DNA from 2 places in the Parafrankia sp. Ea1.12 genome. Region 1 is predicted to be linked to the other one. Evidence: predicted binding sites of a transcription regulator. Region 1 holds the regulator's gene; the other holds the start of a gene.
The links. Region 1 encodes LexA, which represses DNA repair genes until DNA is damaged. Its sites were predicted from a motif close to CGAACNNNNGTTCG; they were not measured.
Positions count from the first base shown of each region.

Region 1 (15,120 bases):
TCGCCGAGATGCATCCCGAGCTGATCAACCTGCTGGGCCGGCTGCGCTACCGCACCAGCTACGGGCAGAACGTGCTCGCGCACCTCGTCGAGAGCGCCCACCTGGCCGGGATCATGGCGGCCGAGCTGCGGCTGCCCCCGGCGATCGCGAAGCGCGGCACGCTCCTGCACGACCTCGGCAAGGCGTTGACGCACGAGGTGGAGGGCTCCCACGCGATCGTGGGTGCGGAGATCGCCCGCCGCTACGGCGAGCACGAGGACGTCGTCCACGCCATCGAGGCGCATCACAACGAGGTCGAGCCGCGCTCCATCGGGGCCGTGCTGACCCAGGCCGCGGACCAGATCTCCGGCGGGCGCCCCGGGGCGCGCCGGGACAGCCTCGAGTCCTACGTCAAGCGCCTCGAGCGCATCGAGCAGATCGCCGCCGAACGCCCCGGGGTCGAGAAGGTCTTCGCCATGCAGGCCGGCCGCGAGGTGCGGGTGATGGTCGTGCCCGAGCTGGTCGACGACGTGGCCGCTCACCTGCTCGCCCGGGACGTCGCCAAGCAGATCGAGGACGAGCTCACCTACCCGGGCCAGATCCGGGTCACCGTGGTCCGCGAGACCCGCGCCGTCGGCATGGCCCGCTAGCCGCCATCAGCCAGGCAGCCAGCCCCGGCTGACGGACGGCCGTCCCGGGTCAGTCAGCTTCTGCCGGCCGCGACGGGGCCGGCGGTGTCGGCGGCGTCCAGCAGGATGGGCGCGGAGGTGCCGAGGCGGTGGGCCTGGCGCCGCTCGAGCCAACGCGCGGTCAGCGACAGCGAGAGGTTCACGATGATGTACATGACGGCCAGCACGGTGTACACGGGCAGGGCGTAGCGGCCGCCCAGGAACTCGACTGCCGACCGGCCCTGCCGCAGCAGCTCGGTGTACCCGATGACGAAGCCCAGCGAGGTGTCCTTCAGCAGCGTGACGAGCTGGCTGACCAGTGTCGGGCTCATCCGGCGCACGGCCTGCGGGAACTGGATCAGGGTGAAGATCTGGGTGCCGCGCAGCCCGAGCGCCGCCGCGGCCTCCGTCTGGCCCTTGTCGATGGACTGGATGCCCGCGCGGAAGATCTCGCTGAGCACCGCCCCGTTGTAGGCGGTCAGGCCGATCACGAGCGCCCAGAACGCCGAGAGGTTGATGCCGAGCTGCGGCAGGCCAAGGTAGGCGAAGAAGATCAGCATCAGCAGCGGCAGGCCGCGCAGCATCTCCACGACCGCCGTGGCCGGGATGCTGACCAGCCTGCGGTTCGACTGGCGCGCGAACGCGAGCGCCGTTCCGACGGCGACGGCGAGCACCATGCCGGTCGCGGCGGCGCGCAGCGTGTCGAGCAGGCCCTCCCACAGCAGCGTCCGCAGGTCGGGTTCGTCGAAGAAGACGCTCCACACCTCGCCGTCGAGCTGGCCCTTGTCCGACAGGCGCAACACGGCGAGGACGACGAGCGCCGCCAGCGCGGCCACCGCGACCACGCTCGCGATCAGGATGCGACGCCGGCCACGCGGGCCGGGGGGATCCGACAGCACGATGCTCATCGCGGGGTCCTCGTCAGCCGTCGTTCGGTGAGGCCGACCGCCCAGGCCAGGGACAGCGTCAGCACCAGGTAGCAGCCGATGCCGGCGAGCAGGACGGCGATGACGTCGCCGGGGTTCGCGGTGGTCAGCCGCTGACTGATCCCGGTCAGCTCCTGGACGCCGAACGCGGCGGCGATGGAGGTGTTGCGGATCAGCGCGCTGCCGACGCTGCCAAGCGGCTGGACCACGTTGCGGAACGCCTGCGGCAACACGACGAGCCGCAGCGTCTGCGAGAAGGTCAGGCCCAGCGCCCGCGCGGCCTCCGCCTGGCCCGCGTCGACGCCGTTCACCCCGGATCGCACGGCCTCGCAGACGAGCGCGGTGTGGTAGATCGTCAACGCCATGACGGCGAACGTGAAGTAGCTGAAGACGATGTCGACCTGCGGGAGTACGAAGACCACGAAGAAGAACACGATGGTCAGCGGCGTGTTACGAACGGTTTCCACGTAGGCCGTCCCCGCCCAGCGCAGCGGCGGAACCGGGCTGACCCGCATGGCCGCGAGGCCGGTGCCGAGGATCAGCGCGGACACGGCCGCGAACAGGCTCAGCCGAAGCGTCTGGACGAATCCCTCGCGGAAGATGTCGAGGTTGTCGAGGACGGCGTCGATGTGAGACCACCCGTAGTCAGCTCGGTGTTCGGAACGTTGCTCCGGGCGCCCGGCCATCCGTGCGGTCGCGGTACCCCGCGGTCGCGGTGGGCGGCCGGGACACCCGGCGTCAGCGCCCGGCGGCCCCGGGGCCCGGTGCGGGCCCGGGGCGCGCCGGGCGCCGAGGGTCAGGAAGTACGGAGGGTCAGGAAGTACGGAAGTACGGAGGTGCGGGAGGTGCGGAGGATCAGGAGGTGTAGCGGTCCACCGCGGGAGGCGTGGGCATGTCCGGCTCGACCTTGCCGATCGTGTCCTTGTAGGCCGTCTCGTACCGACCGTCGGTGTAGGCCGCTTCCAGCGTGTCGTTGATGAACGTGCGGAACTCGTCATCGCCCTTGGCGATGCCGATGCCGTAGGGCTCCGTGCTGAACGGCTCGCCGACCAGCTTGAAGGCGCCCGGGTCGGAGTCCATCAGGCCGAGCAGAATCGCGTTGTCGGTCGTGACCGCGTCCACCTGGCCGGCCTTGAGCGCCTCGGCGCACTTGCTGTAGACGTCGAACAGGGTCAGCTCGGCGTCCGGTGCCTGTGTGCGGATGCGCTCGGCCGGGGTGGAGCCGCTCACCGAGCAGACCTTCTTGCCCGCGAGCGTGTCCTTCCCGGTGATGGCGGTCTCGCCGGCCCGCACCATCAGCGTCTGACCGGCCACGTAGTACGGGCCGGCGAAGTCGACGACCTGCTTGCGCTTGTCGTTGATGGTGTAGGTGGCCACCACCAGGTCCACGCGGTGCTGCTCGATGAACGGCTCGCGGTTGGCCGAGACCGTCTCGACGAACTTGACCTTGTCCGCGGGGATCCCCAGCGCGTCGGTGATGATCCCGGCGATCTCGACGTCGAAGCCCTCGGGCTCGCCGCGCAGGTTCTTCAGGCCGAACAGCGGCTGGTCGAACTTCGTGCCGACGGTGATCGTGCCCGCCGACTGGAGCTTGGCCATCGTGCTCCCCGCCGGGAACGTGGTGGCGGTGGCGGCGGCCGGCTCGTCGGAGCTGTCGTCGTCGCCGCAGGCGGACAGCGTGAGCGAGCCGGCCAGTGCCGCGGCGAGCAGCAGGGCCGCGCCGCGCAGCGGCCGCCGCGGGCGGGAGCCCGAGGCCGCGCGGGTGGTGGAGTCGGTTGCGTCGATGGCGTCCGTGGGGGCCGTTCGCCGTTTGCTACGGGTGAGCGACATGCGCATGGGCGATCCTTTCCAGAAGTTCGACGTCGGGATTCAGATAGCGCTTTCTGCGGCTGCTGACCGCACCGCCGTAGGGGTGTTCGGTCCCACAATTCCAGTGGATGCGGTCGATGAGGGTCGGCTCCGCGACAGGGCCACCGATCATCCCGGTGTAGCCGGTCGGCGCCCGGTGCAGCTGGTCGGCCCGGCGTAATCCGATCGCGAACCGGCTGGGTCGGCTCCGGGGCACGACAGGTCTCGGCGGCGGGCTCGTTTCCGCTGGATCAATGAGTGAGGACCTTCGCCAGGAAGTCGGCGGCGCGTTCACTTGCCGGGGCGGCGAAAAAGTTCTTCGGCGGGGCCACCTCGAGCAGCCGGCCGTCGGCCATGAACACCACGCGGTCGGCCGCCGAGCGGGCGAAGCCCATCTCGTGCGTCACCACGATCATCGTCATGCCGGACGCGGCCAGCGACCGCATGACGTCCAGGACCTCCTGGATCATCTCCGGGTCGAGCGCCGACGTCGGCTCGTCGAAGAGCATCAGCTTCGGCTCCATCGCCAGCGCCCGGGCGATGGCCGCCCGCTGCTGCTGGCCGCCGGAGAGCTGGCGCGGGAGCCGGTCGGCCTTGTCCGCGATGCCGACACGTTCCAGCAGCGCCCGGGCTTTCTCCTCGGCCTCGGCGCGCCTGACGCCGTTCACCCTGCGCGGGCCGAGCGTGATGTTGTCCAGGATCGTGCGGTGCGCGAACAGGTTGAACGACTGGAACACCATGCCGACCTGGGCGCGCATGCGGGCCAGCTCCCGGCCCTCGGCGGGCAGCGGCCGGCCGTCGAAGGTGATGCGGCCCTCGTCGATGGTCTCCAGGCGGTTGACGCACCGGCACAGCGTCGACTTTCCCGAACCGGAGGGGCCGATGACGCACACGACCTCGCCGGCCTCGACCGTCAGGTTGATGTCATTCAGGACACGGTTCTTCCCGAAGGACTTGCTGACGCCTTCCAAGGTCACCAGCGGCATGTCGCCCTCCCGGCTCTTGTGATCGACGGGAGGCGGATGGGCGCGGCGCCAACGGAGACACGCGATCGACCGGAACTGCGGGACGGACGGGCCTGAACGGGTTCCGGCCATCGCATCATGGTCGTGAACATTTTCGAATGCTACGCCCCGATCATCCGCAATGGCGGTGTTCGCTCGGTGGTTTTACCTGTCAGGAACAGGATGTACCACGGACGCGGCGCACCCGGTGGCGGTCCCGACACGTCCGGCACGTTCCGGGGTGAAGCACACGGGCGTGTGTGGGCGCGGCAGGTGCTGGTCGGCCTCATCGGTCCAGCCGTGCGTCGGCCCGGTCGGCCCGCCTGGCCTGGTCGGCCCGCCGGCTCGACTCGTGCCCCCGGGCCCTGCCTGCCGAGCCTGCCGCGAGCGCACGTGCCGCGCCGGTCCCTGCGCTTGACGCGAAGGACGAGGTTCGAAGGAGTCGATCCCGGCGTGTCGAACGGTGTCCGGGTGCGGGCCGTAGGCTGGGTGGGTGAGCGGCCGTAGCTACCAGGTCCGGACGTTCGGCTGTCAGATGAACGTGCACGACTCCGAACGGCTCGCCGGCCTTCTCGAGTCCGCCGGCTACGTTCCGGCCTCGGAGGGGTCCGACGCCGACGTCGTCGTGTTCAACACCTGCGCTGTCCGTGAGAACGCCGACAACCGGTTGTACGGAAACCTCGGTCATCTGTACCCGGCGAAGAAGAGCAACCCGGCGATGCAGATCGCGGTGGGTGGCTGCCTCGCGCAGAAGGACCGGTCGGTGATCCTGGATCGCGCGCCCTGGGTCGACGTCGTGTTCGGCACCCACAACATCCATCGGCTGCCGGTGCTGCTCGAGCGGGCCCGGCACAACTCCGCCGCCCAGGTGGAGATCGCCGAGGCGCTCGAGGTCTTCCCGAGCAGCCTGCCGGCCCGCCGGGCCAGCCATCACTCGGCGTGGGTCAGCATCAGTGTGGGCTGCGACAACACCTGCACCTTCTGCATCGTGCCGAGCCTGCGCGGCGGTGAGCGCGACCGGCGTCCCGGCGACGTGCTCGCCGAGGTGGAGGCGCTGGTCGCCGAGGGCGCGCTGGAGATAACGCTGCTCGGCCAGAACGTGAACTCCTACGGGCGCTCACTGGGCGACCCGGGCGCGTTCGCGAAGCTGCTGCGCGCGTGCGGCCGGGTCGAGGGGCTGGAGCGGGTCCGTTTCACCTCACCGCATCCGCGCGATTTCACCGACGACGTCATCGAGGCGATGGCGCAGACGCCGAACGTGTGCCCACAGCTGCACATGCCGCTGCAGTCGGGGTCGGACGTGGTGCTGCGCCGGATGCGGCGCAGCTACCGCCGGGAGCGTTTCCTCGGCATCGTCGAGCGGGTCCGCGCGGCCATGCCGGACGCCGCGATCACCACCGACATCATCGTCGGATTCCCGGGTGAGACCGAGGCCGACTTCGCCGACACCCTGGACGTCGTCCGTACCGCGCGTTTCGCCGGGGCGTTCACCTTCAAGTACTCCCCGCGTCCCGGCACGCCCGCGGCCGAGATGGACGGCGCCGTCGATCCCGCGGTGGTCTCCGAGCGCTACGGGCGGCTCGCGAGCCTGCAGGACGAGATGTCGTGGGCGGAGAACCGGGCGCAGGTCGGGCGCCGGGTCGAGATCGTCGTGGCAGAGGGGGAGGGGCGCAAGGACTCCGCCACCGGCCGCCTCTCCGGACGCGCCCGCGACGGCCGCCTCGTCCACCTGCTGGTGACCGGGCCGCATGCGCAGGAGGGGCTCGTCCGGCCGGGCGACGTCGTGGAGACCGTGGTGACCAGGGGCGCGCCGCACCACCTGACGGCGGACGGCCCGCTGCTCACCCACCGCCGGACCCGCGCCGGTGATGCCTGGGCCGCCGGCCGCGCCATCGCCGGCGACACCCCGAGCCCGGAGGACCGCCCCGCGGTCTCTCTGGGGATGCCGCAGCTGCGCCCGAGCGCCCCCGCCGCGCGGTGACCCTGGTCGCCGCGGCTGTCTGCCCGCATCCGCCGCTGCTGGTCCCGCAGGTCGCCGGGGTGGACCCGGTCGAGGTCCGCGACCATGCCAGCGCGGCCGTCGCCCGGCTGTGCGCCCTCGCCCCGGACCACATCGTGGTCGTCGGCGACGATGCCGCGGACGCCCACTACGCCGGGTCGGCCGTCGGCTCGCTGGCCGGGTTCGGGGTCGACCTGAGCTTCTCGCTCGGTGCGTCGGGCACGGGTCCGGCCGTGCTCCCGCTGTCGCTCACCATCGGAGCCTGGCTGCTGCGTGAGGCGGGCTGGGCCGGGCGGTGCTCGGCCCGCGGGGTGCCGGCGGCGACCGGGCCGGCGGCGGCCGCCGCGATCGGCGCCGACCTCGTGGCCACCGCGGAGGCGGACGGGTCCCGGCTCGCCCTGCTGATCATGGGCGACGGGAGTGCCCGGCGGACGGTGAAGGCCCCCGGCAGCCTGGACCCGCGGGCCGCCGCGCACGACGCCTCGGTCTCCGCCGCGCTCGCCACGCTGGACGTCACGGCGCTGCTCGCCCTCGATCCCGCGCTCGCGGCCGACCTGCTCGCGCCGGGCCGGGCGTCCTGGCAGGTCCTCGCCGGCGCGCTGCGCCGCGCGACGCCGGGCGACCCGGCCCGCTCCTGGACGAGCCTGGTCCGCTACGACGACGCCCCGTTCGGGGTCGGCTACCTGGTCGTCGGATGGGAGCGCGCGGACGGCACCCGGGGCGACCGGCAGGAGAAGCGGGCCACCGCGCAGAGCGGCCGGTGACCGCGTCCCGTGACGGCGCCGGCCTGACCAACGGTGCCACCCGAGCCGATCAGGCCGGGCCGGTCATCGCGGTCGTCGGCCCGACCGGCGCCGGTAAGAGCGACCTGGCGGTCGAGATCGCCCTCGAGCTCGGTGGGGAGATCGTCAACGCCGACTCGATGCAGCTCTACCGGGGCATGGACATCGGCACGGCGAAGATCCCGATGGTCGAGCGCCGCGGCGTGCCCCACCATCTGCTGGACGTCTGGGAGATCACCCGCGCCGCGGACGTCGCCAGCTACCAGGCCGACGCCCGGCGGGTCGTCAGCGGCCTGCTCGCCGCCGGCCGGGTGCCGATCCTGGTCGGCGGATCTGGCCTGTACGTGCGGGCGGTTCTGGACGATTTGTCATTTCCCGGCACCGACCCGGCCGTCCGCGCCCGGCTCGAGCGCGAGCTCGCCGAGGTCGGGCCGGGGCCGCTGCACGAGCGGCTGACGGGGCTGGCGCCGACCGCCGCCGCGGCGATCCTGCCCGGCAACGGGCGGCGGATCGTGCGGGCGCTCGAGGTCGTCGAGCTCACCGGCACATTCGAGGCAACTTTGCCCGGATATCGATCGATTTATGACGTCGTTCAGGTCGGCGTGGACCGCCCGGACCTGGACACGCGGATCGCCGACCGGGTGGAGCTGATGTGGCGCGCGGGCTTCGTCGACGAGGTCGCGGCGCTCGCGGAGGCGGGGCTGCGCGACGGGCGGACCGCCTCGCGTGCCCTCGGATACGCGCAGGTCCTGGCCGTCCTCGACGGAGCAATGGACTCCATGGACGCGGCCAAACAGGCCACAACAACGGCCACCAGGCGCTTCGCTCGTCGGCAAAGATCCTGGTTCCGGCGTGATCCGCGGATATCCTGGCTGGAATTTCCGGATGTCGCCGCGGCGCTCGCCGAGGTACGACGTCTGGTGGGTTCGCTCTGATATCGGGTTCGCTCTGACGTGTGGCCGGCCCAGCGCCGCGGGACCTTCGCCTGACCCGTCGGCCCGGGTCCCGGCCCATCCCGGCGTCTGGAGAGTTCGACGTGACCGCGCTCGACCTTGCCCTGGTTCCCGCGCTGTACGCCTCGTTCGACGACGGTTCGCTACGCCTGCACTACCAGCCGGACGTCGACCTTCGTAACGGCTCCGTCCCGGGGATGCAGGCGCGGCCCCGCTGGGCGCACGCCGAGTTCGGGCTGCTCGGCCCGGCGGCCTTCATGCGCGTCGCCGAGGCCGCCGGACTGGTCGGCCAGGTACACCAGTGGGTGCTGCGGATGGCGGTCACGGAGGCGCGGACCTGGCACCGGATGGCCGCGGGGACCTCCGTCCGCCCGCCGCGGCTGTGGGTGCGCATCGACGGCCGTCATCTCGCCCGCCCGGAGTTCCTCGCCGAGGTGGAGCGGCTGGTGCTGGGGCGGTCGCTGCCGGCGGGCGCCGTCGGCCTGCAGTTCACCGAGGACACGCTGGCGTTCGCGCCTCCCGCGCTGCCCCGCCTGCTGGCGCGGCTGCGGGACCTCGGCGTCGCGGTGGGCGTCGACGCGTTCGGCACGTGGTACGGCTCGTTGTCCACCCTCGACGTGCTCCCGCTGGACCTGGTGCGGATCGACGGGCAGTTCCTGCGGGCGACGATCCGCGACATGGAGGGCGAGGCGGCCTTCGCCTCCCTGGTGGGCGTGGCGCATCGGCGGCGCATGGTCGTCGTCGCCGAGGACGTCGACACCGCGGTGCTGGCGGACCGGGTCGGCAGGCTGGACTGCGACCGGGTGTCCGGGCCGCTCTTCTGCCCGCCGGTACCGGTGGAGGACGCCCGCATGATCGCGCTCGGCCGCGGCCGGCCGGACAGGTGGTACAAGCCGTCCGCTGAGACCCGGGCCGAGCCCGGCTTCCGGCCGGCGAGCCAGCCCGGGTGGTCCGGCGCCACCCCCGGCCGCCCTGGCCCTCGGCCTGGACGTCCCGGCGACCAGTACGGGCGTCCTGGCGACCCGCAGGGACGTCCCGCCCAGCCGACGCGTTCGGGAGGTACCGCGCAGTCAGGAGGTACCGCGTATCCGGGTGGTTCGGGGCGAGGGGACCGTTCGCGGGCGGCTGCCGCGGGGTGAGCCCGCCGCGGCCGTACGATCGCGGCGTGCGCTTCGTCAAGGGACACGGAACGGGTAACGACTTCGTCATCCTGCCGGATGCCGACGGCGAGCTCGATCTCAGCCCCGAGCTGGTGCGGGCGCTGTGCCACCGGGGCACCGGCATCGGCGCCGACGGGGTGCTGCGGGTCGTGTTGACCGCGGCCGAGCCCGCCGCCGGCGACAGTGCGGCCGCCCGCTGGTTCATGGACTATCGCAACGCCGACGGGTCGATCGCCGAGATGTGCGGCAACGGGATCCGGGTGTTCGCCCGCTATCTCGTCGACGCGGGTTACGCCGCGCCCGGCCGTCTCGTCATCGCCACCCGGGCCGGCCTGCGGGCGGTCGAGGTGCCGACGGGCGGCGACGTCACCGTCGAGATGGGACCGCCCGAGCTGGCCGCCGGCCCGGTGCCGGTCACGGTCGCCGGGCGGGAGTTCGCCGCCGTGCCGGTCTCGATGGGGAACCCGCACGCGGTCTGCTTCGCCGACGACCTCGACCCGGCCGGCCTGGCGCGCCTGGATCTGCGCGCGCCGGCCTATCCGGCCGCCGCCTTCCCCGAGGGCGTGAATGTCGAGGTCGTCGTCCCGGCTCCGGACGGGGTCGCCATGCGGGTCTTCGAGCGGGGCGTCGGTGAGACCGCGTCCTGCGGCACCGGCGCGTGTGCCGTCGCTGTGGCCTGGGCGGCCCGCAATGGCGATGGGCCGCCCGCAGAGGTCGAGGTCGACCTCCCCGGCGGGCGGCTGACCGTCGGCTGGCGGGAGTCGACCGTCCTGCTCAGTGGCCCGGCCGTGCTGGTGTCGGACGGTGTCCTTCGTCCCGACTGGCTGCGCGCGGCGGGTGGCTTCGGCCCGGCGGCTCCCGCGGGCGAGCGGCGTCCGAGCGTTGTCGGGGCCGGCTGAGCGCGGCCGGGGCAGGCAGGGCGAAGTCCCTCGATCTCCCTCGGGGACCCGTAGCGCGTGGGTGCGCCCGGGCGTCGGGCCGGGTGCCCGACTCAGGTCCGCCGATGTCGTCCGGTGGCGGGCGCCGTCCGGTAAAGGGTTCGCGATCGCGGGTACGCCGTGTCACCCTGGGGATGACGGTGTTTCATCGGCCGGGCGAACCCGGCTGATGGGGCGAAAGAGTGCCGTCCCGGCCGGGGCGGACTGGAATGACGCGGTCACCGTGCCGCGTTGAGAACGGATGGTATGAGTCTTCGCGCTGACGCCGCTGTGGCGTCCACCCGGCATCTGAAACTGCACTCGGGCGAAAACGACGGCCACGAGGGTCGTGACGGTCGCGCCGGCACCGCGCTCGCCCTGGCCGAGGCCGACGGGTTCTCGTTCTTCGACGAGGAGGGCGACGGGCTCGACCTGGAGGACCGTGGCGCGCTGCGCCGTGTCCCGGGCCTCACCACCGAGCTCGAGGACGTCACCGAGGTCGAGTACCGCCAGCTCCGGCTGGAACAGGTCGTTCTGATCGGGGTGTGGACGTCGGGCTCGCAGGTCGAGGCCGAGGCGTCCATGGCGGAGCTGGCCGCGCTCGCCACCACCGCCGGCTCGGTCGTGCTCGACGCGCTCGTGCAGCGCCGGGACAGGCCCGACGCAGCGACCTTCGTGGGCTCCGGCAAGGCCAAGGAGCTCGCCGAGATCGTACTGGCGACCGGCGCGGACACGGTGATCTGCGACGGCGAGCTGACCCCCGGCCAGCTGCGCCAGCTCGAGGAGGTCGTCAAGGTCAAGGTGATCGACCGGACGGCGCTGATCCTCGACATCTTCGCCCAGCACGCGACGTCGCGCGAGGGCAAGGCGCAGGTCGAGCTCGCCCAGCTGCAGTACATGCTGCCGAGGCTGCGCGGCTGGGGTGAGTCGATGTCCCGGCAGGCCGCCAGCGGCGGCCGGGCGCCGATCGGTACCCGTGGCCCCGGTGAGACGAAGATCGAGACGGACCGTCGCCGGCTGCGCGCGCGCATCACCAAGCTGCGCCGAGAGCTCACCGGGATGGCCACCGTCCGGGCGACCAAGAGGTCGTCACGCCGCCGCGGTGCCGTTCCCGCCGTCGCGATCGCCGGCTACACCAACGCCGGCAAGTCGTCGCTGCTCAACCGACTGACCGGGGCGGGCGTACTGGTCGAGGACGCGCTGTTCGCGACCCTCGACCCGACGGTGCGCCGGGCCACGCTGCCCGACGGCCGGATCTTCACCCTGGCCGACACGGTCGGCTTCGTGCGCCACCTGCCGCACCAGATCGTCGAGGCGTTCCGCTCGACGCTCGAGGAGGTGGTGGACGCCGACCTCGTCCTGCACGTCGTCGACGGTTCGGCCCCGGACCCGATGGGGCAGATCTCGGCCGTGCGCGAGGTGCTCGCCGAGATCGACGCGGCCGGGGTGCCCGAGCTCATCGTGGTCAACAAGGTGGACGCGGTCGACCCGACCACGCTCGCCGTCCTGCGTCAGGCGGTGCCGGACGCCATCTTCGTCTCGGCGCGGTCCGGGGCGGGGCTGCAGGAGCTGGTGGAGGCGCTCTCGGCGCGGATACCGCACCCGGAGGTCGAGATGTCCCTGCTGGTGCCCTACACCCGGGGCGATCTCGTCTCCCGCATCCACCAGATCGGCGAGGTGCTTCGAGTTGAGCACACCGGCAAGGGCACCGAGGTCGCCGCGCGCGTGCCCGTGGGCCTGGCCGCCGAGCTGGAGCCGTTCCGCGCCTGACGGCCCTGCCTGAACACCAGCCCCGACGGAACACCGCGAGCTGAACACCGCACCGGTCAGACGCCTGACGTCTGACCGGTGCCCGGCCTGCCCGGTGCCGGCCGCGTGCCGGGGATCAGACCCGGCGCATCACCGCCACGATGCGGCCGAGGATGGTCGCGTCCTCGGCCGGGATGTCGGAGAATGCCGGGTTCTCCGGCGCCAGCCACACCCGGCCGTCGCGCTGCCGGAACCGCTTGACCGTGGCCTCCCCATCGATCATCGCCGCGACGATCTCGCCGTTGTCCGCCACCGGCTGCTGCCGGACGACGACGAAGTCGCCGTCACAGATGGCGGCATTGATCATCGACTGGCCGACCACCTTGAGCAGGAACAGAGTTCCCTCGCCGACGATCTCCTTCGGCAGCGGGTAGACGTCCTCGATCGCCTGCTCGGCGAGGATCGGCCCACCGGCGGCGATCCGCCCCACCAGGGGGACGTAGGTGGGCGTGCCGGCCTCCAGCGCCGTGGTCTCGGCGGGTGCGCCGGCCGCCGCCGCGGCACCCGCGCGGGAACGCCCGCCGGCCTTCGCGCCGCCGATCGGAAGCACCTCCATCGCCCGCGGCCGGTTCGGGTCGCGCCGGAGGAACCCCTTCTCCTGCAGCACCTTGAGCTGGTGTGCCACGCTGCTGGTGCTGGTCAGGCCGACAGCCTCGCCGATCTCCCGGACGCTCGGCGGGTATCCACGCCGCTCCACCGCGGACCGGATGACCTCGAGCACCTTCTTCTGCCGCTGCGTCAGGCCCGAGGCGTCCGCGGGGCTGTCGGGAAAATCCCGGACGTTGCCACGGGTGTCACCTCGGCGGGTACCCCGTTCCTGGCTGGTCATCGCTTACCGCTCTCCTGTCGATGCTTCCGCGCGGCGGATGGTGCCACCGGCGGCTGCCAAGGACCGGGTGGTCGACGGCCCGGCTCCGCCAACACCCACCCGGTCGTTCCAATGCTTTGTCCGATTAGTAACTTTTGATCGGTTCGGCTGATCGGTTTGGCAGGGTCCTTCGTGCTCGGTTCATCTCGCACGATCGTCCACAACTGATCGTCCTTGACGGTAGTCGGCCGGTCGCCGAATCTCAAACGTCTGTTCGAGCGTGTCGGGGGAAGTGTGCGTGGCGGCCGTGTAAGAATCGCTCAGGCGTTCGATCGAACGAGTGTTCGCGCCTGGGAGGTTGGCATGACCGACGGTGGCGGTGCGGCCGGTGGGAATGCGTCAGTTCGGCGGGGTCACCCGGTGTCTCGCAGCTGCGCGCTGCGGCAGGGTGCGCAGGTCGCGACGGGTGCGCGGGGGGCGCGCGGCGTGCGTGGAGCCGCGGTGGGCGGAGTCGCCGTCCGTGGCCGCGGGGTGCGGGGGGTGGCGGTGCGCGGCATGGGCCGCGTGCCGGTAGGGCGCCCGGTTCGCTCTCGTGGCGCCCGATGTGGTCTCTCGGGGGCTGCTCCGGCCGCCACGGTGCCGCCCGGTGAGTCCAGGCGGGGCGGTGAGCGGCGATCCGGGGCGTCCGTCATCGAGATGCCCGGCATGTGGTGGCGTGAGGCAGCCGTCGGGCTGGTCGCGGCCGGGTCGGCCGCCGCGGCGCCCGGGCCGCGTCCTGGGCCGAGTGGGCAGTCCCAGCCCCAGCGTCCCCGGCCTCAGCCCCACGCCCGGCCTGAAGCTCGACCTCGACCTCGGGCCGGGTCCCGGTCCCGGTCGCGGGCCGGTGGGCGGGGGAGGCCGGGTGCGCGGCCGCCGCTGCGGCTGACCAGGCGCGGCCGCATCGTCGTGGTGGCGCTGGCGAGCACGCTCCTCGGCCTTGTCTTCTCGTTGGTGCTGGTGACGGCGTCACAGGCGTTCACCGGCGTCCCGGTGAGCTACCGGACGCACGTCGTGCGGTCCGGGGAGACACTCTGGGAGATCGCCCACGAGGCCGCCCCCGAGGCCGACACCCGCGACACCGTCCGCGGGCTCATGACCCTGAACGGCCTCGACACGGTGACGCTCATGCCCGGTCAGGAGCTCCGGCTCCCCTGACCCGGCTTTCCTGCTGCGGCCCCGATGCCCCGATAGCTCGGCGGCCCGGCATGCCCGGGGCTTTCGGTGCGTCAGGTGTTGCGGCTGCCCCACCGAGGGCACGTCCGGCTGGTGTCACCGCCTGTCGTGGCCCCGGCGCGGGCTGGCGAGAACACACCTGAGGACCACATGCGCCGGAGGGGCCGGTGTCGGATCTGTCGGGGGTGTGCGCTACGGTGGACACAACATCTTGTAGTTGCAGCACCGCAAGTCATCCACAGGTTGTTACACAGGTAATCCACAGGGCCTTGACCGTCTGTCCGCAGGGCCGCCGGTCGAGGTGACGGAACCCAGTCGGACGCACCCCGCGGGCGGCAGTGTCAGCCTGCCCGGGGTGGAGGGGAGCGGACCATGCGGTGCCCTTTCTGCCGGCATCCCGACAGCCGTGTCGTCGACAGCAGGGAGGCCGAGGAAGGCGCCGCGATCCGGCGCCGGCGGTCGTGTCCGGCCTGTGGCCGTCGGTTCACGACCATGGAGGAGGCCTCCTTGCGGGTCCGTAAGCGCAGCGGGGCCACCGAGCCCTTCAGCCGCGCGAAGGTGATCGTGGGAGTGCGCAAGGCGTGCCAGGGTCGCCCCGTCCGGTCGGACGATCTGGCGCTGCTGGCGGAGCGGGTCGAGGAGACGGTGCGTTCCTCGGGCTCCGCGGAGGTGGCCGCCGAGGATGTCGGCCGAGCGATCCTCGGCCCCCTCCGGGAGTTGGACGAGGTGGCCTACCTCCGCTTCGCCTCCGTCTACCTGGCGTTCGAGTCGCTCGGCGACTTCGAGGCGGCGATCGCGGCCCTGCGTGCCGAGTCGGCTGGCGGCGGTGAGTCGCCCGTCGCCGGGAAGCCGACCGCGATGCCGGCGGCCACCGGGGCCTCGGCTGTCGTCGTTCCGGTGACCACGGGCCCACGGGCGGCGGCCGGCCCCTGACGTACCGGCCCGAGGTCCCGGAACCGGGATCCGGGCGTCCATGAGTGACCCAGCCTGATCCGCGCCGGCCTCACGAACCCGGGCAGGTGGGCCGCCTGCCGCCTGCCGGCTCCGGCATCGCG
Region 1 is NZ_UBIZ01000160.1:253-15,372, reverse strand. It holds gene rny (ribonuclease Y) at 1-629, shown strand, start outside; gene FMEAI12_RS04425 (amino acid ABC transporter permease) at 683-1,555, opposite strand; gene FMEAI12_RS04420 (amino acid ABC transporter permease) at 1,552-2,259, opposite strand; gene FMEAI12_RS04415 (glutamate ABC transporter substrate-binding protein) at 2,429-3,409, opposite strand; gene FMEAI12_RS04405 (amino acid ABC transporter ATP-binding protein) at 3,673-4,407, opposite strand; gene miaB (tRNA (N6-isopentenyl adenosine(37)-C2)-methylthiotransferase MiaB) at 4,919-6,406, shown strand; gene FMEAI12_RS04395 (hypothetical protein) at 6,403-7,188, shown strand; gene miaA (tRNA (adenosine(37)-N6)-dimethylallyltransferase MiaA) at 7,185-8,141, shown strand; gene FMEAI12_RS04385 (EAL domain-containing protein) at 8,243-9,298, shown strand; gene dapF (diaminopimelate epimerase) at 9,325-10,218, shown strand; gene hflX (GTPase HflX) at 10,504-12,006, shown strand; gene lexA (transcriptional repressor LexA) at 12,122-12,874, opposite strand; gene FMEAI12_RS04365 (LysM peptidoglycan-binding domain-containing protein) at 13,799-14,047, shown strand; gene nrdR (transcriptional regulator NrdR) at 14,438-14,998, shown strand.

Region 2 (15,120 bases), on a different contig from region 1:
GGGGCCCGGACACCGGTTCGGTCCGCATCGGCGGCCCGGATACCGGCTCGGCGCCCGGCTGGGGCCCCGCGAGCCCGGGCGCGGGCGCGCCCGGCATCAACCCGGTGACCGGCAGCTTCCCACTGCCACCGACGAGCCGGACGCAGCCGCCCGCCGCGAGATCCGGGGGTGCTCCCGGGCCCAGCGCCTACCAGGGTTATGACCCGGCGCGTCCGCAGAGCACGCCCCCGCCGCCGCAGTCGGGCGCCGGCCATCCGGGTGGCTCCGGTCTGCCGCGCCCGGACCAGACCGGCGGGTTCGCGCGCCCCGGCGCCGCCTACCCGAGCCGGCCCGGCGAGCCCGAGCGGCCGGCTCCGCGGCCGGTCGACCCGTGGAACGGCCACAGCACGGGCTCCGGGCCACGCCCCGACCTGTCGCTGCCTCCCCGGGCAGGCACGCCGTCCACCGACCGCGGCCGGGACGACCAGCGGCGCAACGGCTACGACTCCCATGGGCACAGTGGCTACGAGGTCCGTCCGGACCAGTCCCGTGGCGACCACGGCGCGGCACGCGCCCCGGACGGCTACGGGGCGAGCGGCCCGACCACCGGCGGCTACCGCGTCGGTGACCCCGGCAGCGGCCCAGCACCTCTCGGCGGCGCTGGTTCTCCCGGCGGGCCAAGTTCTCCTGGTGGGCCTGGTGCTCTTGGCGGTATGTCGGCACCCGGTGGTGGCGCGACCCCGGGCGCGGCCGCGCTGCCGCCCGGCTCCTGGTCCGGGTCCCCGAGCGGGGCGCTTCCGATCGACGGGCGTCTGAACAGCGGTCGGCACGCAGCGGACCGGCCCGGTTCCCCGAACGGCGACGCGTCCGGCCCGTGGCGGTCGCCGCACCGGGATGATCCCGCGGCCTTTCCGCCCGATCGCCCTCGCGGCGCCGGCCTCCCGCCGCTGGCGAACGATCCGCTCTCCGGTCCGCTGCCGGTCGCCGCTCTGCCGCCGGGACGTCCCGAGCCCGGACGCCCCGGTGGCCGTCCGGAACTGGGCCGTCCGGAACTGGGCCGTCCGGAACTGGGCCGTCCGGAACTGGGCCGTCCGGAACTGGGCCGTCCGGAACTGGGCCGTCCGGAACTGGGCCAGCCGGAGCTGGGTCGACCCGAGCTGGGCCGAGCTGAGCCGGGCGGCCGAACCGGCCCTGCCGGGGCCGCGCGCGCGGAGCCGCTCGCCCCGGGGACGGCGCCGTCCGGGCCGTGGCGTTCTCCGTCGCCCCGCGCGGCTGTCGAGGACACCATGACCACCACGCGCTCGCCGTTCCGCGGGTCGGGGGCCCTGCCGGCGCTGCCCCCGGGCCGTTCGGCGGCGCCGGGCGCCCCGGGCGCCGACCAGGCACCGGTTCCAGGCACGCCGCCACCGGCGCCCGGTGCCGGGACGGGCCCGCGCACCGCGACCGGCCCGCGCGCGCTGCCCGGACCGGCCGCGGCGGGTGCCGCGCCGGGTCGGCCCAGACGTCCTGAGAGCGCGGCGGAGATGACCTCCCTGGTCACCCGCCGGGGCCGGGCGGGTGCCGCCGGCGCGGCCGACCGGGGAGACGACTCCGGCTGGCAGCCGTCCCGGGGGGCTCGCCGGACGGGTGCCCGTGGGGTGCCCGCGGACCGCAGGCGCACCCCGAACCCGACCACGGACACGAACAGCCTCCAGGCCGTCTCCGCGCCGTCGGCGCGGCGCACCACGCCACGGCCCGCCGACGCCCCCGAGGACACCGGCTCGACTGGCCGGTCGAGCCGGTCGAGCCGGTCCCGCGCGGACCGGCCGGGCCGGGGAGGCACGGACGTCGAGGACCTGCACCCGGAGAACCGCCGGTCGGCGGCGCGTGGCGCTGGCCTGGCCGGGTCAGGCGGCGGGGGCGGAGCCCGTGGTAACGGCGGCGGCGCCGGTGGCCGCGGCGGGCGTGGCCGGGGTGCCGGGGACGACCGCCCGTCGACCCGCGCGGTCGGGGTGCTCGAGCCGGCCGAGGTGGACGACGAGGCGGACGACCAGCCGTCCACCCCGGACCGGCTGGCCTGGCTCAAGGAGGGCTGGATCGGCCCGCTGGCCATCGCGCTGGTGGTCTCCCTGTTCGTGGTCGGCGCCTACACCCTGCTGACGGGGGACGGCGGCGACAAGCCCCCGACCGAGCCCACGGTCACGCAGTCCGAGCCGCCGACGCCGACCAATCCGGAGGCTCTCGCGGGCAAGGCGCTGGTCAACGGCACCTGGCGCTGCCGAATTATGGTGGTGGAGGGGGGGGACACCCGCACCGGTGACCTTCTTCCCGACAAGCTCGTCGTCGATCCGACGGGCCTGACGTATCGCTGGAACGACGGTCAGGGCGTCTACACCATCACGCCGAAGCAAGGCGACGCCGCGGCGGCGGTGATCGCCGAGGTCCAGTTCACCAGCGGTCCGCTGCAAGGAGTCACCGGCAAGAGCCTTACCACCGCCAAGGAAAACAGTGGTATTGCGAGTGGCACGCTGCTGCTCGACGCCATGCCGAACGTGTCCGCCCGGAGTTGCTTCGTGAACTGAACCACTTCGCGTAATCCCCCGCGGGACAGCGGCGGTTGCGCATGAGCGCTGTCAGCGCGACGGATCTGGTTCACTGCGCTCCGTGAGCATGTATCGCTAGAATTCCGGCAAATGGTGTCGGAGAAGATCCGGCTCGCTTCCGCGGGGCGCGGTGTTGGTGGACCCGGTGAGATGGTTTTATTGGCCATGCGGCAGGATCGGGTGTCATGTTCTGGTCTGACCGTGTTGCGGGTACCAGGCGGCGGCAGGCCGCCCACGAGGTCTCGAACCACGGAGGCCGCGGCCTCCTTCATCCGGTTCGGCCCGACCCGGTAACGGCGGCGCAGAGCTCTCCGGAGGCATCGGATTCCGTGGCCGCGGCGAGCTCCCCGGTAGCGCGGGGCCCCCTGGGCCCGCGGGTGGAGACGCGGCCGGAGGGGTGGCGCCTGGTGGATCGCCGCGGCCTGCTGAAGGCCGCCGGGATGGCCGCCGTCGCGGCGCCCGCCACGAGCCTGCTGGCGGCCTGCGGGGGCGGTGGCTCCGGTGGTTCCGGCGCACGCTCGGTGCGCATCGGCATGGTCAGCCCGCGCACGGGCTCGCTGCGGCTCTATTCCGAGGTCGACGCGCATGTCGTCGAGACAATGCGCACGATCTTCAAGGATGGCATCCGGGTCGGCCGGAGCACCCTGCCGGTGGAGATCTTCGTTCGGGACGGCCAGTCCGACCGCAACCGGGCCGCGGCCGCCGCGACCGACCTCATCTTCACCGACCAGGTGGATGTCGTCCTGGTCGGCGGCACCTCGGACAACGCCAACCCGGTGTCCGACGCGTGCGAGGCCAACGGCGTCCCGTGTATCTCCACCGAGGCTCCGTGGGAGTCGTGGTTCTACGGGCGCGGCGGCAACGCCCAGGCGCCGTTCTCCTGGACCTACCACTTCTACTGGGGCATGGGCGACCTGCGGGGCGCCTACACGACCATGTGGGGGCAGCTGGACGTACCCCGCGTGGTCGCCCTGCTGCTTCCCAATGACCAGGACGGCGTCACCTTCTCCAACGGCGTGTTCGGCCTGCCCGCGCTGGCCCAGGCCGGCTTCCAGATACTTTCCGACGTCCCGCCCTATTCGGTCGGTGAACGTGACTTCAGTGCACAGGTCCAGAAGATCATCGATAACGACGTGGAGATCGTCGCGGGTGTACCCAATCCGGACGACTTCGCCGTGTTCTGGCGGACGCTGAACGACCGGAACTACCTCCCGAAGGCCGTCACCATGTCGAAGGCGCTGGCCTTCGAGCGGGACGTGGAGAACCTCGGTGCGACCGCGAACGGTTTCACCACCGAGGTCAGCTGGTCGCCGAAGCACCAGTTCCGCAGCTACCTCACGAACCGCACCGCGGAGGAGCTGGCCAGCGAGTACGTCGACCAGACAGGACGGCCCTGGGCCCCGTCCCTGGGCTTCACCCACGCGCTGTACGAGGTGCTGGCCCAGGCGCTGGTGAACGTCGACTCCATCGACAACGCGCGCGGCATCGCCGACGCCATCGCCCGGGTGAAGGCGAACACGATCGTGGGCACCGTCACCTTCGGTGGGGCCCAGAACGTCCCCAAGAACGTGGGGAGCATCCCGCTGGTGGGCGGCCAGTGGCGTCAGCAGAACAACACCTTCAACCTGCGCGTCGTCGCCAACAACGGCAGCAACATCGCGCCCGACGGGCCGGTCGAGGACCTGCAGACGGTGCAGAACCGCTGATCCGAGGTACGAAACAGGGCCGGGGCCGGGGCCGGGAACGGCGGCCCCGGCCCCCGGTGGCGGAAGCGGAGGTATCCGGAGCCGGTAGCGGCGCGGGACAGTCCGGAAAAGCCAAAGGCGTGGGGGGTGCTCCGGTTTCGGAGCACCCCCCACGCCTTTCCGACCGGGAGATCCCGGAACGGCGATGCCTCAGGTCCGCGCCGCCGCGCGGGACATCGTGTGCTCGACGACGGCGATCAGCGCGCTCTTCGTGGAGTCGCGGTTACGGGCGTCGCAGGTGATGATCGGGACGGCCTGGTTGATCTGCAGGGCCTCGCGGACATCCTCGATCGAGTGGCGCAGGATCCCGTCGAAGCAGTTCACGCCGACGACGAACGGCAGCTGACGCTGCTCGAAGTAGTCGACCGCCGCGAAGCAGTCCGCCAGCCGTCGGGTGTCCGCCAGTACGATCGCGTCGATGGCACCGCGCACGATGTCGTCCCACATGAACCAGAACCGGTACTGCCCGGGCGTGCCGAACAGGTACAGGATCAGGTCCTCGTCCAGCGAGACGCGGCCGAAGTCCATGGCGACCGTCGTGGTGGTCTTGTCCACGAGGTGGGTGAGGTCGTCGACGTGCGCGCCGGCCTCGGTCATGACGGCCTCGGTGCGCAGCGGGACGATCTCGGACACGGAGCCCACGAACGTCGTCTTGCCGGCGCCGAATCCGCCCGCCACCACGATCTTCACCGAGGTCGTGGCGACGGCGGAGTTGACCCGTCTGTGGTCAGAGCTTTCGAAGGCCACTGAGAACCCTTTCGAGCAACGCGAGATCCGGTGCCTCATCGCGGTCCGGCTGCTGGTGGACGCGGACGAAGCCTTCGTCCGCCATGTCGCCTACCAGGACGCGGGCGACTCCGAGAGGCACCCTCAGACCGGCGGCGATCTCGGCGATGGATCGCACCTGCCGGCACATGGCGGCGATGGTCTGCTGCTCCAGGTTGAGGCTTAGCGCCCGCTCCTCGCCGAGCGGTGTCGTGAAAACGAGTGCCTCGATGGCGAGCTCGTAACGTGACCGAGTCCGCCCGCCGGTCATCGCATAGGGGCGGACGACCGGTCCGGGCGCGTTCTCGGGATCGATGCTCACCCTGACTCCCTGGACCTACCCATGTTCACCGCGGAAGCGTTCCCTGCAGCTCGGCTCGCAGAGCCGGTGTGAGGACGTCCTTGGCACGGGTGACGAGCAGTGCCATCTCGTAACCGACCAGTCCGATGTCGCAGGACGGTGCGGCGAGTACCGCCATGCTGGCCCCGTCGCTGATGGCCATGATGAAAAGGAATCCGAGCTCCATCTCCACGACGGTCTGGGTGACGGCGCCGGCCTCGAAGACCCGGGCGGCTCCGCCGGTGAGGCTCACCAGCCCGGAGGCCACCGCGGCGAGCTGGTCGGCGCGGTCGCGGGGGAATCCGTCCGAGACCGCCAGCAGCAGTCCGTCGGCGGAGACCACCACGGTGTGGGCGACGCCCGGAACCCGGTCGACAAAGTTATTGATCAACCAGTTGAGGTTCTGGGCTTCGGAACTCACGGGTGTCACCGTTCCTCCTGCGCGTCACGTCGGGGGTTCCTCGTGGTGTCCGTTCCGACATCACGTCCCTGCCGCACGCCCTGGTAGAAGCTGGCGAGCCGACCACCGACAACCTCTGGGGAGCGTGTCGTCGGCTCTACTGGGGGACGCCGGCTAGCCGCTGGTTCGGCGCTGCCGGGCACGAGATGGGTCATGGGAACTCGAACCGGAAGTCCGGACCGTGTGGTGCCGCCGGCGCTGGGCTGCCGGAGCTGCTCCGCGGCCTTCCAGCCGGCATCGCCGGCGGACGACCAGGAGCCCTCCGGCGACTGCCCTCCGGCGACCACAGGCTGCGGTCCTGTTTGCGGAGCCTGCCGCGGTGCCTGCGCCGCGCCGGCCGGAACCGGTGCCCCTGGGATCTGTGCCCCGGGAATCGGAGCGCCGAGACCGGGACGGCGGATCCCCCGCGCGGGGGACTCGACGACCGGTTCCCCCCGGGCCGGTGTACGCGGTATCGCGGGAGGCTGCGTGGTGCGGTGCACCGGCGCCGACGGCTGGGGCCGCTGGGGCAGTGGCGTGACCTGGTGGATGGGCTGCTGCGCGGGCGGAGCCTGCCGGGTCGCCGGCGGCTGCTGCCCGGCGCCCTGGGCCCGTACCGGGCCGCGGGTGGGTCGCTGCCCACGCCGCTCACCCTGCCCGTTCGCCGAGCCGTTCGAGGGCGCCGGCGACCTGCGCTGGAACCACGCCGAGACGGAGTCGAAGATCGGCGTGGTGTCGACGTCCTCGCCCTGCTCGGCGGCGGCCAGCTCGCCGGTGTCCTCGGCCTGAGGCTGGACGGGCCGCTCGAGGGGGCCCGTCTCCCTGGGCGTGCGGAACGCGGCGGCCAGGTTGGGGCCGGTCCGCGGGAAGGGCCCGGTCTGGTCGGGACTGGGCCGGGTGGGCGCCCGGTTGAACACCCCGCCCGGCCGGGAGAGCGCGTCCGTCTCCGGCTCGGCGTACATCGAGGTCGGGCCGGTCGGCGGGCCGACCTGCGCCGAGTACTCGTCCTGCTCCGCCTGGGTGTCGGGCAGGAGGTACCCGCCGGTGTCGGCGCGCTCCGGGTCGGGCTCGTCGCCCTCGCCGCCGCGGCCGATCGCCATCGGGTAGGTGTACGGGTGCTCCCCGGTGTGCGGGTCGACGTCGTTCTGGCCGTCCAGGCGCTGGGGCAGCGGGCCCGAGTCGAACGCCTCGAGCGCGAACTCGGCGGAGTCCTCGGGACCGGTCTGGCCCTGGGTCGGGAACGGGCCGCTCTCCTCGCGCCGGGACTGCCCCGACCCGTTGAGCATGCGCTCGTCGGGGCCGTCGCCGGGGTGGTGCCCGTTGCGGGCGGGCCCGTCCGCCTGGCCCCCGCCTCCACCGAACAGGGACACGGGGCCGCTGTCGGGGGAGCCTCCGGAGGATGGTCCCTGCCCGAAGCCCTGACCCTGCCCGAAGCCCTGCCTCTGCCCGAAGGCCTGCCCGAGGCCCTGACCCTGGCCGAACCCGGAGCCCTGTCCGGGACCCTGGCCGAAGCCCTGCCCGAACCCGGGACCCGTCCCGGTGCCGTTGCTGCCCGGCGCCAGCGAGGATCCGCCGGCGGCGGCGGACGCGGCCGGGTCGACCGTGGGACTGAAGTTGGTGGTCGGCAGGCCACTCCCTGCGCCGTTGCGGTCGCTGCCGCGGGGCAGGGCGAGCCCGCTGGAGCCGCCGCGGGCGACGGCCTCCCGGCCACCGGGCTGGCCGCCCGGCCCTCCGCTGCCCGGCCCGCCACTGCCCGGCCCGATCGCCGCGGCCGGGCGGGGGGCGCTGGGGATCGCGCCGCCGTCGCCCGTGACCAGCTTCGCGGGCAGCCGGACGACCGCGGTGATACCGCCGGACGCCGACTCGCGGAGCTGGACGCGGATCCCGTGCCGGCCGGCCAGGCGACCGACGGCGAACAGACCCATGGTCCGGGAGACGGAGACGTCGACGATCGGCGGGTTCGCGAGCCGGTCGTTGACCCGCTCGAGCTCCTTGGCCGGCATGCCGATGCCCTGGTCCTCGATCTCGATCATCGCGCCGGCACCCGGGCCCAGCGAGTGGCTGGACACCATGACATCGGTGACCGGTGGCGAGTAGGAGGTGGCGTTCTCGAGCAGCTCGGCGATCAGGTGGACGACGTCGCTGACACCGCTGCCGGCGATGGACACCGAGGCCGCCCCGGTCTGCTTGACCCGGGTGTACTGCTCGACCTCGGAGATCGCGGCCAGGACGACCTCGTTGACCGGGACGGGGTGCGTCCAGCGGCGGGCGGTGTCGGTGCCGGCGAGGACCAGCAGGGACTCGTTGTTCCGCCGCATACGGGTGGCGAGGTGGTCGAGCTTGAACAGGTTCGCCAGCTGGTCCGGGTCCTGCTCGCGGTTCTCCAGGTCGTCGATCAGGCGGAGCTGCCGTTCGACGAGGCCCTGGCTTCGGCGGGAGAGGTTCACGAACATCGCGTTGACGTTGTTCCGCAGGACGGCCTGCTCGGACGCGAGCCGGACCGCCTCGCGGTGGACCGCGTCGAAGGCCCGCGCGACTTCGCCGATCTCCTCGTCGGAGTCGATACCGATCGGTTCGACGTCGTCCGAGATGTCCTGATCGCTGGAATCTCGCAGCCGGCGGACCGCCTCGGGCAGTCGCCGGCCGGCGACGTCGAGGGCCGCGGTCCGCAGCGCGAGCAGTGGCCGGACCAGCGAGCGGGCGACGACCACGGCGGCGAGCAGGGCGCTGGCGAGGATGACGACGATCAGCAGACCGGACAGGAGCGCGCCGCGCTGGATCTGGCCGCGCAGCTCGCCGACCCGGTCGTCGGTGATACCCAGCAGGCTGCCGGTGACCTCGGTGCCGAGGTCGATCGTCTCCTTGGTGGCACGCAGCCACTTCTCGGAGTCGATGACCTCCAGGGGCTGCCCGACGGGAGCGTTGAGGACCTGCTCCGTGTACAGAGCGGTGTTCTCGATGTCGTTGTTCTCGTCGGAGTTCAGCTTGTCCCGGTAAATGGTGAGCTCGGCGGGAGTCGCGTCTTCCTCGAACGCTCGGAGCAGTTCCACGCGCTGTGAGTAGGTGCTCAGGAACTCTCGGTAGTCCTCGGTGGTGAATGGACGCCCACTGATCGCCACTCCGTGTACCAGTGCCTGCTCCACGGCGAGTTCCTCGTTCGCCCGGACGAGATGGTCCGTGGCGGTGACGCTCGTGAGGAGTTGCTGGTCGTCGTTGCCCTGAGGGATCCGGACGACGAGATCGATCAACGAGTCGATGAGGGGTTTGTAGACCGCCCGCACCGAGCTCGGGTCCACCATCCGCACGGAGGCCTGGCGCAGCGAGTCCAGGCGGCTCAGCCGGTTGTCGGCCGCCTCCAGAGCCTCCCGGACCTCGGGGCCGAACGACTCCGCGCGCCCCTTGGTGACGTTCTGGTAGGCGGTGTAGGCGTCGTTCACCGCCGCCCGCCGGGACTCGACCGCGGGCAGCGACCCGGTGCGGGCCACGAGGCCCGTGGTGAACGTGCGCTCCTGCTGCAGGGAGTAGACCAGCGTGGACGCCGACCTGCTGATCTCGATCAGATCCCGTACCCGGTTCACGTCACGGGTGCTGGTCAGCACCGATGCCGCCTGGATCGACGAGTTGACCAGGATGGCCACGATCGGCACGGCGAGAATGGCGATCAGCTTGGTGCGCACCCGCCAGTTGGTGGGGTCGGTCACCGCATGACGAAGACTCCGACCACCGGACCGCTCGGGCCGGGGCGGCGTCGGGGGCCGGTCGTCGTGGTGGCCCTCGTCTTCCACGGACGAACCAGCCGCCGTCATCGGCGGCCGGTCTGCGGCCATGCCCGTGCTGCTGGCCATCGGTTGTCTGCGCACGTACCTTCGCAACCTCTCCGCCAGCCTCCCGGAACAGGGTCGTACCAGGATGGCTCGGTATCGGGCCCGGATGTCCCTCACAACGCACCTTAGCGGTACGTACTGAGCACCCGAAAGGCGCCCACCGTACGCCCGTTGTCGGGCTGAGGCCAGTTGTGGGCGGTTTGCGCCGAGTTAGTCACGGATGACCTCCTCGGTGAGCACTGTCGGTCGGTCTGTCCATCGTCATCAGTGACGTTCAAGGAGCCTTAACGATGGCATCTGGGGGTTCATCGCGTTCGGTGGCCCGTTCGATCGATCGAACGGTTCGTCCGATCGAACGGTTCGTCGGTTCGGCGGTCGTTCGTCAGCGGTTCGCCGCGATGGCCGAAGGCGGCCCCAATGGGGGGGCGAGTGCACGGCCATGCCGCCTGACGCTCGGGTCCACCGTCCTCCGTAGGCTTGATGGGTGAACGAGTCACCTCGCGCCAGCTATGGCTCCACCGGCGCACATCCCGGTTACGATCCGGTTCTCGTGATCGACTTCGGCGCCCAGTACGCCCAGTTGATCGCTCGGCGCGTTCGCGAGTGCCATGTGTACTCGGAGATCGTCCCGTGGGATATGCCGGTAGCCGAGATCCTGGCCCGGCGCCCGGCCGCGCTCATCCTCTCTGGCGGGCCGAAGTCCGTCTACTCCCCGGGTGCCCCCCGGGTCGACCCCGCGCTGTTCGCCGCCGGGGTGCCCGTCCTGGGCATCTGCTACGGCCACCAGGTGATGGCGCAGGCGCTGGACGGCACGGTCGCCCGCACCGGCACCGCCGAGTACGGAGCCACCCGGCTGCGGGTGGCCGACCCCGGGGTGCTCTTCGACGGCCTCCCCACCAGCCAGCAGGTCTGGATGTCGCACGGCGACTCGGTGACCGCCGCGCCCCCCGGTTTCCGGGTGACCGCGTCGACGCCGTCCACCCCGGTCGCGGCGTTCGAGGACCCCACCCGCAGGCTCTACGGCGTGCAGTTCCACCCCGAGGTCGTGCACAGCGAGCGCGGGATGGACGTCCTGCGGCACTTCCTGCTGGTCGGCGCGGGCTGCCGGCCGTCCTGGACGATGATCAACATCGTCGAGGAGGCCGTGACCGCGGTGCGGGCACAGGTCGGCAACGGCCGGCTGATCTGCGGCCTGTCCGGCGGGGTCGATTCGGCGGTGGCCGCCGCGCTGGTGCAGCGAGCCGTCGGTGACACCCTGACCTGCGTGTTCGTCGACCACGGGCTGTTGCGGGCGGGCGAGGCGGAACAGGTCGAACGCGACTTCGTCGCCTCCACCGGCGTCGACCTCGTCCACGTGAAGGCGGCGGACCGCTTCGCCTCCGCGCTGGCCGGGGTGACGGATCCGGAGCAGAAGCGGAAGATCATCGGTCGGGAGTTCATCCGCGTCTTCGAGGAGTCCGCGCGTGAGCTCGACGCCCGCGCGGAGGCGGAGGGAACGCACATCGGTTTCCTCGTCCAGGGCACTCTCTACCCGGACGTCATCGAGTCCGGCTCGCCCACCGCCGCCAAGATCAAGTCTCATCACAATGTCGGCGGGCTGCCGGACGACCTGCAGTTCGACCTGGTCGAGCCGCTGCGCACCCTGTTCAAGGACGAGGTCCGCCGGCTCGGCGAGGAGCTCGGCCTGCCCGAGGACATCGTCTGGCGCCAGCCGTTCCCGGGCCCGGGGCTGGCCGTCCGCATCATCGGTGAGGTCACCCCCGAGCGGCTCGAGATCGTCCGGGCCGCCGACGCGGTCGTCCGGGACGAGATCCGCCGGGCGGGGCTCGACCGGGAGATCTGGCAGGTCTTCGCCGTGCTGCTGGCGGACGTCCGGTCGGTCGGCGTCCAGGGCGACGAGCGGACCTACGGCTTCCCGGTGGTGCTGCGCGCGGTGACCAGCGAGGACGCGATGACCGCCGACTGGGCTCGGCTGCCCTACGACCTGCTGGAACGCATCAGCAACCGGGTCGTCAACGAGGTTGGGCAGGTCAACCGGGTCGTCTACGACATCACCTCGAAGCCGCCGGGCACGATCGAGTGGGAGTAGCCCCCCACGGGTGAGGCTGGCGCCGCGGCCGCGGCGCCGTGCCGTGCTACGGGCCGTCCGCGCTACGGGGCGGGCGGCCCGGCCGGCGTCCGTCGTCGGCCGTCCGCCAGGGCGTCAGCCGCCTGCCGGAGCGTCCGCCGGGACGTCCTACCAGGCTCTCCGTCGCCCGTCGGGGTGGCGTTGCGTGATTCGTGTCCGGGTATTGCCGTCAAATGGTGTCGGGTGCTGATTCGCCTCCTGGGGAATCGCGTCAGCCACCCGTCGGAAAGTTGCCAGTGCCTGCGCGGGGCGGGTCGTATTGCGCCCGCCGGCGGTTGTCCGCGCACGCCGGCGCCCTTCCCGTGGACCGGCCCGGCGGCATCGAGATGCGCCGCCCGTTCCGGGCGGACATGTCGCCACATCTGGCCGGACTTCGCGCTCCCGCATCTCGCCAGACGCCATTCGTCGCCGTTCCCGGCGGCACCGCGCCGGTGACTTCCCAGGCGACTTCCGTACCCGTCGAGATCTCTTGCGAGACATTCTTGTTGGCGGGTTGTGGGCCGTACGTCTTGTTTGTGGAGCAAAAAGACGGCGAATGCTGCCCGAATCGGGGCATTTAGGGTGTTCCCGTGCGCGGTTGACGGGTCGTCGGCGCCGCGCCCGTCGGTGATCTCCCCGGCGCCGCGGACCGTGGAAGCCGGGCGGCCGGTGCGCCCGCACACCTGCCGCTGCGGTGGTTCCCCGGTGGAGGGGCCGGTTTGACTACGCCCGAGCCGCGGAGCACGCTGGATGAGTGCCGCAGCACCTCATGGTGATTACGTAGGCGCGTGACCGTCCTCGAACGGGTCGCGCGCCCAGCCCTTCCGCCCTACGGCGGGGGGCTTTTTTGTTTGCCGCGGCCACAGCGAGGTGGCCGCCGAGCCACCCAGGAGATCTTCGATGACATCACCATCCGTGAGCGGGCCCTCGGCTACCGGCGCCTCGCCGTCCCGGGTGGGCGACACGGCTGACGCTGACGACACGGGAGATCGCGAGGCCGTGGCAGCTCCGGCCGTAACTCCGGTCACCCCGGCCGCCGCCCGGGTCGGAGCGCGGCCGGGGCTGCTGCGGCCAGGCAGCGCGCGCAGGGCGTCCACGCGACGTACGTTCGGCCCCCGAGCGGCCGCGTCCGGCCGGGAAGCAGGATGCCGCCCAGGCAACGGCACCCCGCTGCCGCCCGATGCCACGGTGCCGGCAGGAACGCTGGCTGCTGAGGCGCTGGCTGCAGAGGCGCTGTCGGTCGGCGCGCTGGCGGTCGACGTCGCCGACGTGGTGGCCGCCGCCGACGGGCTGCGGGGGGTCGCCCGGCGCACCCGGGTCGTGGCCGACGCCGACCTGACCCGGCTCACCGGCTCGCCGGTCTGGCTCAAGTGCGAACACGAGCAGCACACCGGTTCGTTCAAGCTGCGCGGCGCATATCACCGGATCGCGGCCGCTGGCCCGCACGCCCGCGAGCGGGGGGTCGTGGCCGCGAGCGCGGGTAACCACGCGCAGGGCGTCGCCTTCGCCGCGGCCCGGTTCGGCGTCGAAGCGACGATCTTCGTGCCGGAGAGCGCCAACCCGTCGAAGGTCGCCAGCACCCGGCGTTGGGGCGCCCGGGTCGAGTACGTCCCGGGCGGGGTCGACGCGGCGCTCGCGGCGGCGGCCGCGTTCGCGAACGAGGGCGGCCGGCTGCTGGTCCATCCCTTCGACGACGCCGCCGTCATCGCCGGGCAGGGGACGATCGGGCTGGAACTGCTCGAGCAGGTCCCGAACCTCTCCACCGTCATCGTCGGAGTTGGCGGTGGTGGTCTCCTGTGTGGCCTTGCCGTAGCGATCAAGGGCCTGCGCCCGGACGTCCGCGTCATCGGCGTCCAGTCCGCCGCCGCGCCGGCCTTCGCCACATCCTTCCGCGCCGGTCGCCGCGTCACGGTGCCCCCGGGCAGCGCCGGCACGACGGAGACGGTCGGCCAGCCGGGAACCGCCGCCGGCACCATCGCCGACGGGATGGCCGTGGCCGCGCCCGGGCGGCTCACCCTCGAGCTCGCCACCCGTCTCGTCGACGACGTCGTCACGGTCGACGAGAGTGCGTTCTGGGAGGCGATGGTCCTGCTGCGCCGGGCGGGCCAGCGGGTGGAGCCCGCGGGCGCGGCGGGTGTCGCCGCGTTGCTGCGGACCCCCCGGCTCGCGGTCGGGCCCACCGCGGTGGTGATCTCCGGCGGCAACCTTGACCCGGCCGTCGACGCCAGGGTCGCCGCACTCGCCGGCGCCGGTGCTCTCAGCGCTGCCGGTACCGGCAGCGTCGGTGCCGACCCGGCCGGCTCGGCCGCGGGCCGTCGAACGGTTGCCTGACCGCCCGCGGCGCCGACCGGCGGGCCTGTGCCCGGAGGTTGGGGCAGGCGAGACCCGGCCGCGAGGGCTCGGGCGGGGCATGGAAGTGTCGGACCCGCCCGGCAGCATGGCGTGGCGGTCGGCGTGGCCGCGGCGCCGGGTGGTTGGCCCGTCGAACGTACGATCGAGGTCTGATGAGCACTCTTTTCGACGACACCTTCGGCCCCGGGGCCCTGGTCGACGGCGGTGCCCCGGCCGGCTCCGGCGACGGCCACGAGCCGCACGGTGATCTTCCCGGTGGCGGTCGGGCGTCCCGTGGGGCCTTCGGCCCGGCGGTGCTCGAGCAGGGCGGAGCCACCCGCGCCCGGGCGCCCAGGCTCGACCCGGACGAGCTGCTCGAGGGGCTCAACCCGCAGCAGCGTGCCGCGGTGGTGCATGCCGGCTCGCCGTTGCTGGTCGTCGCGGGTGCCGGGTCCGGCAAGACCCGCGTGCTCACGCACCGGATCGCGTACCTGCTCGCGGCGCGCGGCGCGCGGCCCGGCGAGATCCTCGCGATCACCTTCACCAACAAGGCCGCCGGCGAGATGAAGGAGCGCGTCGAGGCGATCGTGGGCGGCCGCGCCCGGGCGATGTGGGTGAGCACCTTCCACTCCGCCTGCGTGCGCATCCTGCGCTCGGAGGCGAGCCGGCTTGGCTTCGGCTCCTCCTTCTCGATCTACGACGCGGCGGACGCCCAGCGCCTCATCACGCTGGTCACCAGGGATCTCGACCTCGATCCGAAGCGGCACACGGCCCGTGGGCTCGCCGCGGCGATCAGTGCGCTGAAGAACGAGCTGGTCGACTGGGAGACGGCCCGGGACAGGGCCACGAACCACATCGAGCGCACGGTCGCCGAGGTCTACGCCGCCTACCAGCAGCGCCTGACCCAGGCGAACGCGCTGGACTTCGACGACCTGATCATGACCACGGTCAACCTGCTACAGGCGTTCCCGGACGTCGCCGAGCACTACAGGCGCCGGTTCCGCCACG
Region 2 is NZ_UBIZ01000296.1:15,585-30,704, forward strand. It holds gene FMEAI12_RS37175 (hypothetical protein) at 1-2,540, shown strand, start outside; gene FMEAI12_RS15230 (ABC transporter substrate-binding protein) at 2,969-4,267, shown strand; gene FMEAI12_RS15235 (ATP/GTP-binding protein) at 4,457-5,053, opposite strand; gene FMEAI12_RS15240 (DUF742 domain-containing protein) at 5,034-5,393, opposite strand; gene FMEAI12_RS15245 (roadblock/LC7 domain-containing protein) at 5,419-5,841, opposite strand; gene FMEAI12_RS15250 (nitrate- and nitrite sensing domain-containing protein) at 5,838-9,551, opposite strand; gene guaA (glutamine-hydrolyzing GMP synthase) at 10,159-11,763, shown strand; gene FMEAI12_RS15260 (pyridoxal-phosphate dependent enzyme) at 12,682-14,112, shown strand; gene pcrA (DNA helicase PcrA) at 14,286-15,120, shown strand, end outside.
Region 2: the regulator LexA is predicted to act here: its motif matches at 14,265-14,278, upstream of pcrA (DNA helicase PcrA).